One region of the Corynebacterium tardum genome, then DNA from elsewhere that is predicted to be linked to it. Evidence: riboswitches for the same ligand, from Rfam matches in the RefSeq annotation. Region 1 holds a riboswitch; each other region holds the start of a gene.
The links. A riboswitch is a leader RNA that binds a small molecule or an ion and turns the genes downstream of it on or off. The one in region 1 is predicted to bind thiamine pyrophosphate.
Positions count from the first base shown of each region.

Region 1 (6,151 bases):
AACAACTCGGATAAGGCTCCGGCTACCTCTGTTGATGATTCCGGTGTGAAGCCGGTTGAGCCGACTGCTGATGAGCAGGATTCTGGCATCAAGGTTTCTAACCGTGATGATGACACGAAGGTGTCTGCTAAGGATGAGGACGGTAAGGACGTTCCGGCCAAGATTGATGACAACGGCAATGTTGTTGTTACTCCGGGTGAGGATGTTGATGGTCCGATTACCGTGACTGTTGAGGATCCGGATCTTGATGGTGGTAAGGCCGTGGTTGAGGTTCCGGTTAATGGTCACAAGAAGGGCCAGGACGACAACAACTCGGATAAGACCGAAGAGCCGGGTACCAACCCGACCACTCCGGAAGGCCCGAAGGATACCGATGGTGACGGCATCCCGGATTCTGAGGACACCGACGATGACAACGATGGTGTCAACGATAAGGATGAAGAGGCTGCTGGCCTGGATCCGAAGAACCCGGATTCTGATGGTGACGGCACGAAGGACGGCGACGAGGACGCCGATGGCGATGGCAAGACCAACGCTGAGGAGTCTGACGCTGATTCCGACAAGATCACCGATAAGGACGGCGATAAGAAGGCCGACCTGATTGATGAGGACAACGAGGATGGTCCGACCGGTGACAAGGACGGCGACGGCATCGAGAACAAGGATGATGCTGATGCTGACGGCGACGGTGTCAACAACGATGACGAGAAGGAAATCGGCACTGACCCGCTGAAGACCGACTCTGATGGTGATGGCAAGTCTGACGGTGAAGAGGACTACGACAAGGACGGTAAGTCCAACGCTGAGGAGTCCGATGTTCCGGAAGATGGTCGCGCTGACGACACCGACAACGACGGCCTGGGTAACCCGGGCGTAACCGACAAGGGCGTCAATGGTAATGGCGAGGGGCCGAACGGCACCCCGGATATCCGTGAGACTGACACCGAAGAAGTTGCGCCGAAGGATACTGACGGTGACGGCATCCCGGATTCCGAGGACACCGACGATGACAATGACGGTGTCAACGATAAGGATGAAGAGGCTGCTGGCCTGGATCCGAAGAACCCGGATTCTGATGGTGACGGCACCAAGGACGGCGAGGAAGACAACGATGGCGATGGCAAGACCAACGCTGAGGAGTCTGACGCTGATTCTGACAAGATCACCGATAAGGACGGCAACGGTGTTGCTGACCTGACGGAGAAGGACACCGACGGCGACGGCATCCCGGATTCCGAGGACACCGACATTGATGGCGATGGCGTCAACAATGAGGATGAGAAGGCTGCTGGCCTGAATCCGGAGAAGAAGGATTCCGACGGCAACGGTGTTGAGGACGGTCAGGAGGACTCCGACGATGACGGCATCAAGAATGCTGACGAGTCGGATGAGAACTCCAAGACCATCACCGACAAGAACGACAACGGTGTTGCTGACCTGACGGAGAAGCCGGATGACGCTGCCGAGAAGCCGTCCATCGACGCTGGTTCCACCACCGACAAGGTTGTTGCTGACGGTGAGTCCCACGAGCTGGATGACACGGTCAAGAACCCGACCGAGGGCATGACTGGTGAGGTCATCGGTGAGAACGGCAAGGCTATCGACGGTGCCGAGGTCACTGTTGACCCGGAGACCGGCGAGATTTCTGTGACCGTCCCGGAGGGCACCAAGGCCCAGAACGCCACCGTTGAGGTCAAGGACAAGGACGGCAAAAAGGTCGGTGACATCGACATCGAGATCACCGAGCCGAAGGACAACACCGGCACCGGCGCCGCCGCTGGTGACGACGAGGGTGACGAGAGCCTGTCCTCCAAGATTGGTGAGCGTTGCTTGGCTACCGGCCTGGGCGCTGGTATCCCGCTGCTGTTCCTCATCCCGGTTGGTCTGGCTTCCCAGCTCAACATTCCGGGTCTGAAGGAGTTCGTGGCACCGATTGATGCACAGATTCAGGCGCTGAACACCCAGCTGCAGAAGCAGGCTGGCATCTTCCAGGGCCCGCTGGCTGGTCAGGCTGCTGCGTTCGACACTCAGCTCAAGCGCTTCGGTCTGAACGCTAGCTCCATCGCCCTGATTGCTGCTGGTGCGCTGGCTATCGGCCTCATCGCTGATGCCTGCACCCCGGGTGCTGGTTCTTCGGACGGTTCCTCTGAGGGTTCTTCCAAGTAAGAGGAGCAACAGGCTGCGCCACCTGTGATGGCGCCGCCGTTCGGGAAGGGCGTTATCTTCCCGCTCCTTAAAGTCGAAGGGATTTCCAGTAGTTCCGCAGTCACGGCGTTGCTGTGGCGGCGGGGGCTGCACACTATGGCCTTTAACTACTGCCTCTCACTGTTTGAGTAGGGACGGTTCGCGTAGGGGAAGAGCATATGCTACTTTCCTAACGCGTAACCGTTCTGTTATCCTCTCGAAGAATAATTTGCATAGAGTTAATTCTGCTGAAATACAGTAACGATATTTCAATACAGACTTGGGGCTTTCGAGAAGCTTTTCCTTTCCTTAAGCACTACACGAGAGTTCCCTTGGTGGCCGGCGCACTTAGAACCGGTCTCAGAGTGCCCCGTCGCGTAGGTCAGAGGACGCGACGGGGCACTGCGCAGTTTTCTGGCGTTCGGGGCTGGTCCCGGGTCGCTAGAAGTGGGGGAGTTGGGCTGGTCCCGGTAGACGTCGGCAAGCACATGCGTATCGGTAGTCTCGTTAGGCTGCGGGGAGCGGTGGCTGTTGCTGGGCGGACGCGAATACTGAGTGGTGTGGGCGCGCGGGCGCTTGCTAAGCTGTGGATGCTTTTTCGAAGTGTTCTTTCACTGGCTGTCGGCTTTCCTTGGGGAGGCGGTGCAGCCAATCAATTTTAACGTCACGGGTGCTTTTCCTGAACGCTTTGTGCTGTGTGCGCGGCTGCGCATGCGGGCACGAGGGGTGTTAGGGGAGGCTGAGACGCCGCGGGAGCGGTGAACCGTCGAACCTGATCCGGGTAATGCCGGCGAGAGGGAGGAAAAATGAATTCTGTATCTACTACCGGTGCCGCAGGTGCCACGCCGCAGCGCAGCCTGAACTGGCGCATCGTGGACATCGTGGTGGCATCCGTGCTCGGTGTGGCCTGTGGCCTCGTGTTCTTTGTGTGGAACACGGTGGGCTACGCCTGGTTCCAGGCCATGGACGCGCTCACGCCGGGTCTGGGCGGAATCGCCACGGGTATCTGGCTCATCGGTGGTGTGATCGGCGGGCTGGTTATCCGCAAGCCGGGTGCGGCGCTGTACGTGGAGTTGATTGCCGCGGTTGTCTCCACCCTGCTGGGCTCGCAGTGGAGTATTAGTACTGTGTACTCCGGCATCGCGCAGGGCATCGGTGTGGAGATCGTCCTCGCTATCTTCCTCTACCGCCGCTTCGGGTTGGGGGTAGCCATGCTCGGCGGCATGGCGGCCGGCTGGGGCGCATTCGTCCTGGAGCTGTTTACTTCCGGAAACCTGGGCAAGACGCTGCAGTTCAACATCATCTACTTCATTACCCTGAGCATCTCCGGAGCGATTCTGGCCGGAGCCGTGGGCTTCTTCGTGGTCAAGGCGCTGGCGAAGACCGGCGCGCTGGACCGCTTTGCGGTGGGCCGAGAACAGCACACCGTGTAGGCGTCGCCCCGCATTCCCTGTATTTTCCTTTCACTCCTTTGTCACGGGTAGGCCAATCCCCTTGGGCCTACGCGTGACTGTAACCCCCCTGTGCCTTAAGCCTATGGAGAATTTTGTTGCCGGTGCTACGCGGATTTCTGCCCGCGGGTACGGCTGGACGCACGCTGGGCGCACCGCGCCGGCGCTGGCGGATATTGATCTGACCATCGAGCCGGGGGAGAAGGTGCTGCTGTGCGGCGACTCCGGCTCCGGAAAGTCCACGCTGCTCGCCGCCATCGCCGGCGTGCTGGGCGGGGACGATGAAGGTACTCGTGTCGGCGAAATCCTGCTGGAGGACTCCCACGGGCAGGTAGAACAGCCCGGCCGGACCATCCCGGTGGGTCTGGTGCTCCAGGACCCGGACTCCCAGGTCATTGCTGCCAGGGTTGGAGATGACGTGGCTTTTGGCTGCGAGAACCTGGCCTACCCGCGCGAGGAGATCTGGCGGCGCGTCGGCGCGGCCCTGGATATGGTCGGTCCGTACGTCGACCTGGATTTTCCCACCGCGCAGCTCTCCGGCGGACAGAAGCAGCGCCTTGCCCTGGCGGGCGTCATTGCCATGGGCGCGGGCGTGGTGCTGCTGGATGAGCCCACAGCCAACCTCGATCCGGAGGGTGCCCGCGAGGTCATCGAGGCAGTAGCCGCCATGGCGGAGCGCACGGGTGCCACACTCGTCGTGGTGGAGCACCAGCACGCGGCGTGGCACGGGGTGCTCGACCGTGCGGTGGAGCTCAAGGATGGGCGCATCGTGGCGGACGGGCCGCTCGCTGAGGTCGTGGCTGAGCGCACGGTGGCGGATCTCCCGTCGGCGCGGGGCGCGGGCGTGGGCCGTGAACCCGCCCTGTGGAGTACGGACCTGGTCACGCGCTTCGGGCCGCCGCGCAGCTTTAGCCTGCCGCGGGGCGCATCCACGGTGCTCACCGGGCCAAATGGTGCGGGCAAGACCACGTGGATGATGACGGTGGCCGGGCTGTTGCCGGCGGAGTCGGGCGAGATTGGCGTGGCGGACTTCGTGCGCCGCGGCCTCAAGGGCTCGCCGCTGCAGTGGAAGTCCCGTCAGCTGGCTGATCGCATCGGCTTCGTCTTCCAGAACCCCGAGCACCAGTTCGTCGCCCGCACCGTGGCGGAGGAGCTGCGCGTGGGCCCGAAGGTCATGCGCCGCGAGGTTCCGGAAGCGCACATTGCGGAGCTTGTCGACGCCCTCCGGCTCTCCCACCTCCTCAACGCCAACCCCTTCACCTTGTCCGGCGGGGAGAAGCGCCGCCTGTCCGTGGCGACGGCCCTGGTAAGTGCGCCGGAGGTGCTGCTTCTCGACGAACCCACCTTCGGCCAAGACCCCCGCACTTTCAGCGAGCTGGTGTGGCTGTTGCGCCGCATGGTGGACGACGGCACGACGATTGCCTCAGTGACGCACGATCCGCTCTTCATCGCCGCCCTTGGCGACCACCGAGTGGAGGTGACCCGTGGCTAATCCGACGTCCGTGAGTGCGAAGGGTGCGTCGCCCGCCGGTCTTCTCACCAGGGTGAACCCGCTGACTCGCATCTTCCTCATGTTTGCGTGGGTCAGCCCGCTGCTGCTGTCGGTGGACTGGGTCTCCGCGGCGGTCTCCCTGGGGCTGACGCTGCTGCTGGGGCCGTTGTGCGGGGTGTCCTGGCTGCGCATGGTCAAGGCCGCCTGGTTCCTCTTCCTTATCGCCCCGATTTCAGGCATCTCGATGCTGCTCTACGGTGCCCCGGGTGGGCGCGAATACTTCACCCTGTGGCTCATCACGGTCAGCGATAACTCCATTGAACTCGCCATCGCCATCACCCTGCGCGTGTTCGCGGTGGCGCTGCCCATGGTGGTGCTGGCCCGCGCGATCGACCCCACCGAGCTGGGCGACGCCCTCTCCCAAATCCTCAAGTTGCCTTCCCGCTTCGTCATCGGCGCGGTGGCGGGCGTGCGGATGATGACGCTGTTCAAGTCAGATTGGCAGTTCTTGGGCATGGCCCGGCGAGCGCGCGGCCTGACTGATGAGGGCCGCATTAAACACCTCATCACCATGTCCTTCGGGCTGCTGGTGTTGGCTTTGCGTCGCGGCGGCAAGCTCGCTACGGCGATGGAGGCGCGCGGCTTTGGGCGCACACCACCCGGTGGCGGGCAACGCACGTGGGCGCGCCCCTCGCGCCTTGCGGCGCGGGATTGGCTGGTCATGGCCTTTGGCGTAGTGCTAGCCGCGCTTCCGGTGGTAGTTTCGGTGCTCAGCGGAGCCTGGAGATTCTTCGGGCTCTAAGGGCCAGAGCACGATTGAACCCAGAAGTGGTGATGAACCCCCATGCAGGACGCGCACGACGCCGACTACGACGACCAGCTAGAAAGGCTGCTGGAGGACGTGGTCAAGCTCGCGGCCTCCCGCAAGCGCCCCATGCGGCCGGTGACCGTGCTGATCGACGGCCCCTCGGGCGCCGGCAAGACCTGGGCATCGGCGTCCCTGGCGGACCGCACCGGCTGGCGC
Region 1 is NZ_CP177104.1:427,898-434,048, forward strand. It holds gene ACLI1P_RS02040 (hypothetical protein) at 1-2,166, shown strand, start outside; TPP riboswitch at 2,841-3,002, shown strand; gene ACLI1P_RS02045 (ECF transporter S component) at 2,991-3,617, shown strand; gene ACLI1P_RS02050 (ABC transporter ATP-binding protein) at 3,721-5,127, shown strand; gene ACLI1P_RS02055 (energy-coupling factor transporter transmembrane component T family protein) at 5,120-5,929, shown strand; gene ACLI1P_RS02060 (hypothetical protein) at 5,972-6,151, shown strand, end outside.

Region 2 (6,151 bases), 980 kb from region 1:
CGACGATGGCTTCCATGTCCGCAACGAGGTCAGCGGGGGAGCCGTGGCGGTAGCGTGCGGGTACCGCGTCGGCCTGGCTCGTAGCGTCCGCTGGGCGGGAAAGTGAGAGGAATCGGGGCTGAGGAGCTTAGACATACCTCTAATCTATCGCGCGACAGTAACTATGTTCCCAATTCTGGGCGGCTTCTTTTCAGCGAGCGGGATCGCACCCCGTTCGGGTGTACTGGGCGTTGAAAAACGGCGAAGGCCTCCCAGGGCCGGAAGGCGTGGGAGGTTGAATCGAGTGGATCGGGGGAGAGAATAGGGGAGAGCGCTGTGCGGCTTAGACCTCGCTGAGGTCCTGGTCCTTGAGCTCCTTCATCACCAGGATGGCAATGAGAGAGACCACGCAGACTGCCACCAAGTAGTAGCCGACGTAGTTGACGTTAAAGGTGCTCACCAGCCAGGTCGCGACGAACGGGGCGACGGCGGCGCCGAGAATGGAGGAGACGTTGTAGGCAATTCCAGAACCCGTGTAGCGCACGTTGGTGGGGAAGAGCTCTGGCAGGACTGCGGACATCGGTCCGAAGATGAGGCCCATGCAGAACATGCCGACCAGCAGGAAGCACAGGACCGAGTTGCGGTCAGCGACGTCCAGCCCCAGGAAGAGCGGGAAGCTGAAGCCGAAGGCGATCATCACCACGGAGGTCACGATGAGCACCGGCTTGCGCCCGTACTTATCAGACAGCATGGAGGAGACCGGGATGCCGACGATGAACATGAAGATGGAAATGAGCTGAATCTCTAGGAACTCCAGGTACGGGATGCCCAGGCCGAGGCCCTGGGCCTTATCACCAATGCCGTAGGAGAGGATCCACGTAGTGACCAGGTAGAACAGGGTGTAGCAGGAGAGCATGACGAAGGTTCCGATGATCATCGGCTTCCAGGAGGTCTTGAAGGCTTCCACCATTGGGGTCTTGGCCTTCTTGCCCTGGGTCACGGCCTTCTGGAAGACCGGAGTTTCCTCCAAGCGCAAGCGCACATACAGGCCGATGAGAACCATGACGGCAGAGAACAGGAAGGGCAGGCGCCAGCCCCACTGCATGAAGGCGCCGGTAGTATCCCCGCGGGTGTAGTCCATGGTCGCAACCAGTAACAGGAACAAGCCGTTGGCCAACAGGAATCCGAATGGTGCGCCGAACTGCGGCCACATTGCGGCAAACGCGCGCTTGCCGTCCTTGGCGGTTTCGGAGGCCAGCAGCGCCGCACCCGACCATTCGCCGCCCAGGCCCAAGCCCTGGCAGAAGCGCATCAGTGCCAGCAACGCCGGGGCGATGATTCCGGCGGTCTGATAGGTAGGTAGCAGGCCGATGCAGAAGGTGGCGATACCCATGGTGAGCAGCGCGCCCACCAGAGTGGCCTTGCGGCCGATGCGGTCGCCGAAGTGGCCGAAGACCACGGAGCCCAGCGGGCGAGCGATAAAGGCAAGTCCGAAAGTGGCGAAGGACTGCAGCAGCGTTACCGTCGGGTCATCCGTCTTAGGGAAGAAGAGGAACGGGAACACCGCCACGGCGGCGGTGGCATAAATGTAAAAGTCGTAGAACTCGATGGTGGTGCCGATAGTTGACGCCACGGCCACGCGCACGCGGTCTCGTGGGGTGAGCTCTGCAGGCGCGGGAACTGATTGAGTCTGCGGCGCGGTGTCCACTGCAGTCATCGGAGCAGCCTCCTTGGGGATTTCAATAGGTTGATTGGTTGTGGAAGGAATCCTATCGTTTCACTGTTTGGAATACAAGTCCCACAACGTGAAACATTCACAGAGTGTCGAGGTTTCACTGTCTGGGACGAGGGTGTGGCCTTGGAGTGGGTCCTGGAGTGGGCGCTGAAGCTGGCGTTGAGACTGGCGTTGGGCCGAGTGCTTGTCGACGTCGTGCCGACCGGCGCACGTCGGTAGACATGGAGGCGTCGACAAGCGCGCTCTAGACATTGCCGGGAACCATGGGTCAGGACTCAAGGTGTGGCATATGAGGTGATTCGGACGGGCACGGTGGAGGTGTGGGGCGTCCATATAATCTGACATAATGTACATTATCGGACAATTACATATGCTGACACTTGCGGCGGCGGCTTACTCCACCCGGCTTTGGCATACTGTCAGTGCCGCGCTGTCCGCCTGGGCCCCGTTCCTTATATCTATGCCGCGCGGGCGCTTGCCGCGTGTCGGTGTGCTATCCAGCGGTATCCGCCTAGCGGCGCGCACCGGTGAGCGGGTGTCGTCAGCGCGGGCGTGGCTCGCGGCGCTAGTCTGGGAGTTATGCCTATTCAACACGTTGTAGACAAACCTTCTCGCGCAGCTCTCTTTCTTGTCCTGAACATCGCCCCCGGCGGCGAACAGGCAACTCGGGATATGTTGACCGGATTTACCGGCACCTACAAGTCGGTGCAATTCCGTCACAATGACGGAAATCTATATACTGTGGTCGGCATCGGTGCCTCCATGTGGTCGCGTCTAACTAGCGCTCCGCGCCCGAGCCTTCTCAAAGACTTCGAGGCTATCCACGCCGCGCACGATGCGCCCGCCACGCCTGGCGATATCCTCCTGCATTTCCGCGCCAACTCCTACGACCTGTGCCACGAGATGGCTCGCCACGTGCTGGACCAGCTGGGCGCGCACGCCACGGTCGTCGATGAGACGCAAGGATTCAAGTACCTGGATCAGCGCGACCTTTTGGGTTTTGTGGACGGAACGGCTAACCCGTTCGACGATGAAGCCCTGGGCGTGGTTTTGTTGGAAGACGATGCTGACTACCCACGCGGATCTTATGTCACGGTACAGAAATATATTCATGACTTGGCCGCGTGGAATCAGCTGAGCACCGAGGAACAAGAACGCGTGATCGGCCGCACCAAGGCTGACGATATTGAGCTGGATGAGGAGACGAAGCCATCGAACTCGCACGTGGCGCTCAATGACTTGGATGAGGATATCTACCGCGAGAACATGGTCTTTGGCTCCTTCGCCGCGGGTGAAATGGGAACGTACTTCATCGCCTACGCCAAGGATCCGGAGCACATCAACCAGCGCCTGCGCAACATGTTCATCGGCGATCCGGAAGGCAACTACGACCGCATCCTTGACTTCTCCACGGCGCTGACCGGCACCAACTTCTTCGTGCCCAGCGCGGAGCTGATGGATAGCTTCGACGAGCTCCCACACTAGCTACCAGACTAAGTCCCTGCGGCGCACGGAAGTAGACAATCTGGGCATTGTGCCCACGCTACCTGTGCGTCTTTGTTAGGCTGTGGCTCACAACATGGGGTGCCGCACGTGGTGTGGCTGAGATATAGACCCATTGAACCTGCACTTAGTTAGCACTAGCGAAGGGATAGTTGTGAACGACTTTGTGGCGCGCGGCGCCTACCCCCGTGTCCTGTCTATTGCCGGCACCGATCCAACCGGCGGGGCGGGAATTCAGGCTGATTTGAAGGCCATTGCCGCCGCGGGCGGATATGGAATGTCCGTGGTGACCGCCCTGGTGGCGCAAAATACCCAGGGCGTGCGCAGCGTCCATGTCCCGCCGGTGGACTTTCTCCGCGAGCAGCTGGACTCCGTTCGCGATGACGTGGCCATTGATGCGGTGAAGATCGGCATGCTGGCTGACGCCAGCATTACCCACGTGGTGGCGGAGTTCCTCGACGGCCTCGATCCGTCCGTTCCAGTTGTCCTTGACCCTGTCATGGTTGCTACCAGCGGTGACCGCCTCTTGGAAAAAGAGGCAGAGCAAGCCGTGCGCGAGCTGTGCCGCCGCGCGGATGTCATCACACCGAACCTCAAGGAACTGGCGGTGCTCACTCAGACCGAGGAAGCCCGCAGTTTGGACGAGGCCATTGCTACCGCTACGACGTGGGCGCGCGAGGCCGGCACCGCCGTTGTGGTCAAGGGCGGTCACTTGAACTCGCGGTGTGCTGATAACGCCGTGGTGGCCCCAGACGGTCAGGTGCACCGGGTGCAATCGACTCGCGTGGACACCAAGAACACTCACGGCACCGGCTGCTCGTTGTCCTCGGCGCTGGCCACGCGGCTGGGCGCCGGCGACGATGCTGCGGCTGCCCTGGAGTGGTCCACGCAGTGGTTGCATGAGGCCATTGCACACGCCGATGCGCTCCGCGTCGGCACTGGTCACGGCCCCGTCGACCACTTCCATCGCGCCCAGCGTCTCATGCGGGCAGCCTCCGCGGTGCCGCTACCCCACCTCGCCGGCCCGCTCAAGGAAGAGGCACAGGCGGCGCAGCCCCGCGTGGCCGCAGCCGGCCCGCACACCCAGCGCCTCTGGAACATCGCGGCGGCGCAGTGGGACGCTATCGTGGCTCTGCCCTTCATCGAGGACTTAGGATCCGGTGCCCTGGATGAGTCGGCGTTTTCCTTCTACCTCGATCAGGACGCCCAGTACTTGTCGTCCTACTCGAAGGCCTTGGCACGGCTGGCTAGCCTGGCGCCGAGCACCGAAGAACAGCTCCACTGGGCAGAAAGCGCCTATGGCTGCCTCGCAGAAGAAGCAGAGCTCCACCGCACCTGGCTCCAGGGAAGGGTCTCCTCGGCGCCGTCGCGAGTCACCAGCGCCTATACCGACTTTCTGATCCGCTGCACCCACACCGATGACTACGTGGTGGCAGCGGCATCGGTGCTCCCCTGCTACTGGCTGTACGCGGAGGTGGGCCTCTATTTGGCAGAGCACGATTCGGAAGACCACCCCTACCACGCGTGGCTTAAGGTCTACGGCGGTGAGGACTTCCTGGGCAGCGTTCGACGCAGCCTGGAGATTGTGGAGCAAGCCCTGGCGCGGGCGGACGAAGAAACGCGATCCCGCGCCGAGCGCGCCTACATCAGCGCCTGCATCCACGAGGTGGATTTCTTCGACCAGGCGGACCGGCGCTTCTAGTGCCCCGCGGCGATCTTAGCGCTGGCGGTAGGCGGCCACGAGCTGGCCTATCGTTAAAAGCCCCAGCACCACGGCGAGGGCCGCGAGCCACGGCATGTCCTGCGTGAGGACAAAGATACCAAAGGCAATGAGGACGACGAGGCGCACCCACAGGGCGGGGATCAGGCGGCGGTAGCCCATCGTCGCTACTTCTGGAGAGTCACGCGGACGTTGACCGCACCGACCTCGGAGATCTTGGCCGCGATCATCTCCGGGGTTTCCACGCCGTAATCGAGACGGTTGAGCGGAATGTCGCCGCCCAGCACGACGGTGTCTGCGTCGCGTACCACCTGGAAATCATTGGTCACCTGCTTTGTCTCGCCATGGATGGTGAGGTCACCAGTGAGCGAGACGGTGGCCGCGGAGCCGTCGTCAGGTACTGCGGAGAGGTCCGCCGGCTCGGTCAGCGTAAACGTCGCCACTGGGAACTCGTCTACTTCAAAGAGCTTGGACTTCATGTTCTGATCGCGGACCTTCTTGTCCGTCGTCAGCGTCGCCATGTCAACGGTGATCGTGGCGTCCTCGACCGTAGAGCCCTTGATCGTGGCCTGCCCGGTGACGTCCTTGGTGGAGCCGGATGTAGTGCGCTTGTCTGCGGGCAGGATTTCATCGATGGTGAAACCGGCAGAGGTGAAGTTGTAGGGCGAGCCCTTGACCACGTTCCACTCGCCTTCCAGATCTGTCGTGGCGGCCTGGGTCCTCTCGGCGTTGACCGGCTCAGTCTTGACTCCCCTGCCCATTACCAACGAGAACACCAGCGGCCCGAAGGCCAGCGCCGAGGAAGCGAGAATCAACACCACGAAGATGGTGATGACGAGCTTTCGGTTTCCCAACAACGATTTCATACGTCCTATCTCAATTCCTCGAGCTTGCGCGCGAGCGTGACCAGCTCGGCGCACAGTTCTTCTATCTCTTCTGGGCTGGCGCTTTCCGACGCCGCCGTTGCCACGTCCTGAGCGCAGCACCGCAACTCAAATAAGCCGTCCCGGAGGCGATCAGCCTTCTCTGGCGTCAAGATAACGGCATCCGCCGGGATCTGGGTTCCGGCGACGTTATTGCGCTGTTCGTAGGCGCGCTGCTTGCACGACGGCGAGCAAAACTTGCGCGGCCGGCCCCGGCCTCCCTGTGCGATCTCCTTGCCGCACCATTGGCAGGTGGCCGCAGCGTTACGCCGAGGCGAGCCATGCTGTCGG
Region 2 is NZ_CP177104.1:1,404,205-1,410,355, reverse strand. It holds gene ACLI1P_RS06770 (FAD-binding and (Fe-S)-binding domain-containing protein) at 1-16, opposite strand, end outside; gene ACLI1P_RS06765 (MFS transporter) at 323-1,696, opposite strand; gene ACLI1P_RS06760 (Dyp-type peroxidase) at 2,294-3,199, shown strand; TPP riboswitch at 3,285-3,384, shown strand; gene ACLI1P_RS06755 (bifunctional hydroxymethylpyrimidine kinase/phosphomethylpyrimidine kinase) at 3,384-4,919, shown strand; gene ACLI1P_RS06750 (hypothetical protein) at 4,935-5,099, opposite strand; gene ACLI1P_RS06745 (YceI family protein) at 5,105-5,803, opposite strand; gene ACLI1P_RS06740 (hypothetical protein) at 5,809-6,151, opposite strand, start outside.
Region 2: another riboswitch for thiamine pyrophosphate. It lies ahead of ACLI1P_RS06755 (bifunctional hydroxymethylpyrimidine kinase/phosphomethylpyrimidine kinase); the one in region 1 lies ahead of ACLI1P_RS02045 (ECF transporter S component).

Region 3 (6,151 bases), 1.3 Mb from region 1:
CGCGGGCGCGGTAAAAGTTGGCGGCGAACTGCTCGCCGGCTTTACCCAAGGCGTCCTTATGACGCAGTGTTCTGCCGGGGACGGTCGAATCAGTAAAAGTTGTCATTGTGGTGTTCCTTGAAAGTGTGGGAAAGCTACATGCCGCATTGCTCACGACACTTCCCAGAACACCCCACCGCTGCCACTGCTGGCTAGGGTCATCTGCCCCGCCCCGGCAGATCTGTGGATAACTCCCCCGGGCTCACCACGTCCTCGGCACCCCGCTCACTCTCTCCCCCACGGAGCAGGACCCGCGGGCGCTTAGTCAGGCAGGACGAAGTCCGGCTTGTCCAACTCCTCAATGTTGACGTCCTTGTAGGTGATGACACGGACGTAGCGCACGAAACGCGCAGAGCGGTACATGTCCCATACCCAGGCATCGGACATGCGCACCTCGTAGTACACGTCGGGGCCGGAGGTGTGTGGGATGAGTTCGACCGCGTTGGCCAGGTAAAACCGGCGCTCGGTTTCCACCACATAGGAGAATTGGCTGACCACATCGCGGTATTCGCGGTACAGCGACAGCTCGACTTCAGCTTCGTAGTTATCGAGTTCCTCAGCGCTCACGGTGTGCATCTCCTTCGCTCATAACCCAGGGTGAACTCGCCTCAGCTTACTTGCTTCGGCCGGCACACTCGCTCAGGCGCGCGCGATAAATTCCGCGTGTGCCTGCGCCACATTGCGGTAGCTCATCCGGTGCTCTGGAGTGGCGCCGAGGCGAGCGATCGCTGCCTGGTGCACGGCAGTGCCATAGCCCTTGTGGCCGGCGAGCCCGTAGCCGGGGTAGCGCGCATCCAGCTCACCCATGAGCCGGTCGCGGGAGACCTTCGCCAGGATGCTGGCAGCCGCGATGCACCGCGCCGCGGCGTCGCCACCGATGATCGGCAGTTGCGGGGCGGGGATGCCGGGGACCCGGAGGGCGTCGGTAAGCACATAGCCCGGCCGCACCGCCAGCTGCGCCACCGCCCGGCGCATGCCGGACAGGTTGGCGTGCTGGATGCCAAAAGTGTCCACGTCTTGCGCATCGATGTGCACCACCGCCCACGCCACCGCGCGCTTCTTGATGACTGGCTCCAGCTTCTCCCGCGCGGCGGGGCTGAGCTTCTTCGAATCATCCAGGCGGTCGAGCTCCGGGAGGATACGCTGGGGCAGGATGCAGGCCCCTATAGTCACCGGACCGCAGCACGCGCCCCGCCCGGCCTCGTCGACGCCGACCACGGGCCCCAGACCGGCCTTATCCAGCGCCACCTCATAGGTGCGCTTCTGCTTCAACCTGCGCATGCGGCTACAGCTCCGCGCGGTCGACGCTCTGCAGGCGGCTAAGCGGCAGCACGACGGCCTCCACTCGGCCCCGCACGGCGTCGAGAGGCACCGTGCCCTGCTCCTTATCCCCCAGGTGCGCGCGCGAATCCAGGGAATTGGTCCGGTTGTCCCCCATGACCCAGAGGTGGCCCTCCGGCACCGTCACGGGGCCAAAGTAGGCGCCCCCGCAGGCCACAGAGCCGGCGCGGTCATCGATGGGGATCTCCGGCGGGTCGAGCACGAAATCCTGGTTGATAGGCCGGCCATCCACCATGACGGACGGATCGCCCTCCTCGCAGGACACCGTCTGGCCTGCCGTGGCGATGACGCGCTTGACCAGAATGTTCTCGCCGTTGGGCACCAGACCCACCACCGCGCCCAGGTTCTGCACGCCGCGCACCAGCACGTTGCGGGAGCGGGAGACCTCGAAGGAGGTATTCCACGATTCCGGTCCGCTAAAGACCACCACGTCCCCGGGCTGCGGCGGGGAGAAGTAGTAGCTCACCTTCTGCACCACGATGCGGTCATTGCTGCACCCAGGGCAGCCATGCAGGGTGGGCTCCATGGAGGAGGACGGGATGAGGTAGAGCCGCCCCACGAAGGCCTGGATCAGTGCCAGGAGAACAAAAGTGAGAAGGAGCGCGGGGAGGAAATCCCGCGCGCGCGGGCGGGCCTTAGGACTGGATGTCCAGGTCATCGACCCCACCGATGCGGTTGAAGGGGAAGAACACGAACATCACCTTGCCGCGGACATTCTCCACCGGGATGGTGCCCTGGTACTCATCCTGCATGTGGTAGCGCGAATCCGCCGAGGCCGTGCGGTTATCACCCATGACCCAGATGTTGTCCTCCGGGACGGTCACCGGGCCGAAGTAGGCGCCACCGCAGGCGTTAGAACCGGTGGACTCGTCCACGCGGTAGGTCGGCGGGTTCTGGACGTAGTCTTGGTCAATGGGCTTGCCGTCCACCATGACAGCCGGGTCGCCTTCCTGGCAGGACACGGTCTGCCCGCCCGTGGCGATAACACGCTTGACCAGAGTGTTCTCGTCCGGCGGGGTGAGAGAAACGTAGCTCAACGCGTCCTGGATGTGGTGAATCACCGGATTCGAGGAGCGCGGCGACACCCAGTTGGTGTCCCAATCCGGGGTTCCTTTGAACACGACGACGTCGCCAGGCTCCGGGCCCTTATCCCCGTAATAGGAGACCTTCTCCGTAAAGATGCGGTCGTTGGTGCAGCCCGTGCAGCCATGCAGGGTCGGCTCCATAGAGCCCGAAGGGATGACATACTGCCGGCCCACGAAGTTCTGGAACACGCCCACCACGGCGAGCACGCAGACCACCACGAGCGCTGTTTCCAGCAGCCACGGCATCTGCTTCTTTTCCTTGGCAGGAGCCGCCGCGCTTGCCGACGCCCCCGTGTCCCCCACCGTCTCCTCGACGGCAGGCTGGGCACCTTCAGTAATGTCGTTGTCTTTTTCCACGGGCTAAATCCTAGCAATCCGCCTTCTGCTCACCGCGCGCGGCGCACGAAAAAGCCCCCTGCTCCCTCCCACTAGAGCCAGCAGGAGGAGAACAGGGGGCTTGGCGAGGGCGCCGAAAGACTAGCGGCGCTCCTTGATGCGGGCCTTCTTACCGCGCAGGTCGCGCAGGTAGTACAGCTTCGCACGGCGAACGCGGCCGCGGCGAGCAACCTCGATGGAGGCGATGTTCGGGGAGTGAACCGGGAAGGTACGCTCCACGCCGATGCCGAAGGAGACCTTACGCACGGTGAAGGTCTCGCGGATGCCGGAGCCCTGGCGGCGGATGCAGACACCCTTGAAGAGCTGGGTACGCTCGGTGGTGCCCTCGATGACCTTGACGTTAACGTCAAGGGTATCGCCCGGGCGGAAGGACGGGATATCGTCGCGCAGCTGTGCTGCGTCAACCTTGTCAATGAGGTTTGCCATTGAATGTTTCCTTTTCAGTTTAAGACAGAGGACCCTGGCGCCACCTTGTGGCGGCTGACCGGTTCGTGCCTGTTACATAGAACATCGCTATCTTTCCATACCCCGCCCCCACCGGCCAAATTGCCCAAACGCCTGACACGGCTGCGGTGAGCATTCTATGGTGGTTTACGCACTGATACACCCCACGGGTGCCCACAGGAAGTGGGCTGAGAGTGGCGCTGACACCGCGCCTGCACCGTTCGAACCTGTCTGGTTAGCACCAGCGAAGGAAGAGAGGAGCAGCCATGACGGCTACCCACAATGAGATCCATCCCAAGCACTCCTACTCCCCCATCCGGGAGAACGGACTGGAGGTTCCGGAAACCGAAATCCAGCTGGATGATTCCCCCACCGGCCCCAACGAGCCATTCCGCGTCTACCGCACGCGCGGCCCGGAGTGCGAGCCCGAGGTGGGCCTGCCGGCCTTGCGCGCAGAGTGGATTGCAGAGCGTGGCGACGTGGAGACCTACGCCGGCCGCGCCCGCAACTTGGCCGATGACGGCCGCTCCGCCGAGCGCCGCGGCGCCGCCTCCCAGGAGTGGAAAGGTGAGCGCCGCCAGCCATTACGCTCTCAGGAGGGCAAGCGGGTTACCCAGATGCACTACGCGCGCCAGGGCATCATCACCAAGGAGATGCAGTTCGTAGCCCTGCGCGAGCACTGCGACCCGGAGTTCGTGCGCTCCGAAATCGCGCGCGGGCGCGCCATCCTGCCCAACAACGTCAACCACCCGGAATCCGAGCCAATGATCATCGGCCGCAACTTCCTCACCAAGATCAACGCCAACATTGGCAACTCCGCGGTGACCTCCTCCATTGCCGAGGAAGTCTCCAAGCTGCGCTGGGCCACGCGCTGGGGCGCGGACACGGTCATGGACCTCTCCACCGGCGATGACATCCACACCACCCGCGAGTGGATTCTGCGCAACTCCCCGGTCCCGATCGGCACCGTGCCCATCTACCAGGCCCTGGAGAAGGTAAACGGCGTAGCCGAGGACCTCACCTGGGAAGTCTTCCGGGATACCGTCATCGAGCAGTGCGAGCAGGGCGTGGACTACATGACCATCCACGCCGGCGTGCTGCTGCCCTACGTGCCGCTGACCACCGAGCGCGTCACCGGAATCGTCTCCCGCGGCGGTTCGATTATGGCTGGCTGGTGCCTGGCGCACCACAAGGAGTCCTTCCTCTACGAGAACTTTGATGAGCTGTGCGAGATTTTCGCGCGCTACGACGTCGCCTTCTCCCTCGGTGATGGCCTGCGCCCGGGTTCTTTGGCGGATGCCAACGACACCGCCCAGTTCGCCGAGCTCAAGACCATTGGCGAGCTCACCCGGCGCGCCTGGGACTACGACGTCCAGGTCATGGTGGAGGGCCCCGGCCACGTGCCGCTCAACATGATTCAGGAGAACAACGAGCTGGAGCAGGAGTGGGCCTCGGAAGCCCCCTTCTACACGCTGGGCCCGCTGGTCACCGACATCGCGCCGGGCTACGACCACATCACCTCCGCCATCGGCGCGGCGAACATCGCCATGGGAGGCACGGCCATGCTGTGCTACGTCACCCCCAAGGAGCACCTGGGCCTGCCCAACCGCGATGACGTCAAGACCGGCGTTATTACCTACAAGCTCGCCGCCCATGCCGCCGACGTGGCGAAGGGCCACCCGGGTGCGCGCGCCTGGGACGACGCGATGAGCAAGGCCCGCTTCGAGTTCCGTTGGCACGACCAGTTCGCGCTCTCACTGGATCCGGACACCGCGCAGGCTTACCACGATGAAACCCTGCCCGCGGAGCCGGCGAAGACCGCCCACTTCTGCTCCATGTGTGGCCCGAAGTTCTGCTCCATGCGCATCAGCCAGGACATTCGGGATACGTTCTCCGATTCCCTCGGCATGCCCAGCTTCCCGGGGCAAGGCTCCATCGACCCCGACGTCGTCGCCGCGGCCCGCGCGGGCGAGGAGCGCAAGTCGGAGGAGTTCAAGGCGCAGGGCTCGCAGCTCTACCACGAGGAAGACGGGGTCCATGCCTGATCTTCGCTGCTACTTCGTCACCGGCACTGCGGACTCCCCTGCGGATATCGTGCGCATCGCTGCGGCGGCGGCCCGGGGCGGGGCGGGCATCGTGCAGGTGCGCTCGAAGCCGATTTCCGCGCGCGATCTCTACCTGCTGGGCCGGGACGTCGCCCGCGCGGTGGCAGCGGCGAACCCGGCAACGCGTGTGCTTATCGACGACCGCGTGGACGTCGCCCTCGCCCTACGCCACGACGGCGAGCCGGTCCACGGCGTGCACCTTGGCCAGGATGATCTCCCCGTCGAGCAGGCCCGCGCGCTCCTCGGGCCGGACGCGATTATCGGGCTCACCACGGGTACCCGCGAGCTCGTCGAGAAAGCCAACGAGGTTGCTGACCTCATTGACTACATCGGGTGCGGCCCGTTCCGGGCTACCCCGACGAAGGATTCCGGCCGCCCGCCCCTGGGGCTTAACGCCTATCCGGAGCTGGTCGAGCTCTCCCGGGTCCCGCTCGTGGCCATCGGGGATGTCACCGCCGACGATGCCGCAGCTCTCGCGGCCACGGGCGTGGCCGGCCTCGCGGTCGTGCGTGGCATCATGCATGCAGACGACCCGGAGGCCTACTGCCGCGAGCTCCTTTCCGGCTTCGATGAAGGTGCGCGATGAGTACTGCATCTGACTCCACCGTCATCGTCGTCGGCGCCGGCGTGGTGGGCCTGGCCACCGCGGTGGAGCTTGCCTCCCGTGGCCACGCGGTCACCGTGCTCGACCCCGAGCCGGCCTTCGGCGCCACACACTTCGCCGGCGGCATGCTCGCCCCG
Region 3 is NZ_CP177104.1:1,715,731-1,721,881, forward strand. It holds gene ACLI1P_RS08250 (YraN family protein) at 1-106, opposite strand, end outside; gene ACLI1P_RS08255 (DUF2469 domain-containing protein) at 301-606, opposite strand; gene ACLI1P_RS08260 (ribonuclease HII) at 679-1,320, opposite strand; gene lepB (signal peptidase I) at 1,325-2,038, opposite strand; gene lepB (signal peptidase I) at 2,016-2,711, opposite strand; gene rplS (50S ribosomal protein L19) at 2,943-3,287, opposite strand; TPP riboswitch at 3,462-3,576, shown strand; gene thiC (phosphomethylpyrimidine synthase ThiC) at 3,572-5,350, shown strand; gene ACLI1P_RS08285 (thiamine phosphate synthase) at 5,343-5,996, shown strand; gene thiO (glycine oxidase ThiO) at 5,993-6,151, shown strand, end outside.
Region 3: another riboswitch for thiamine pyrophosphate. It lies ahead of thiC (phosphomethylpyrimidine synthase ThiC); the one in region 1 lies ahead of ACLI1P_RS02045 (ECF transporter S component).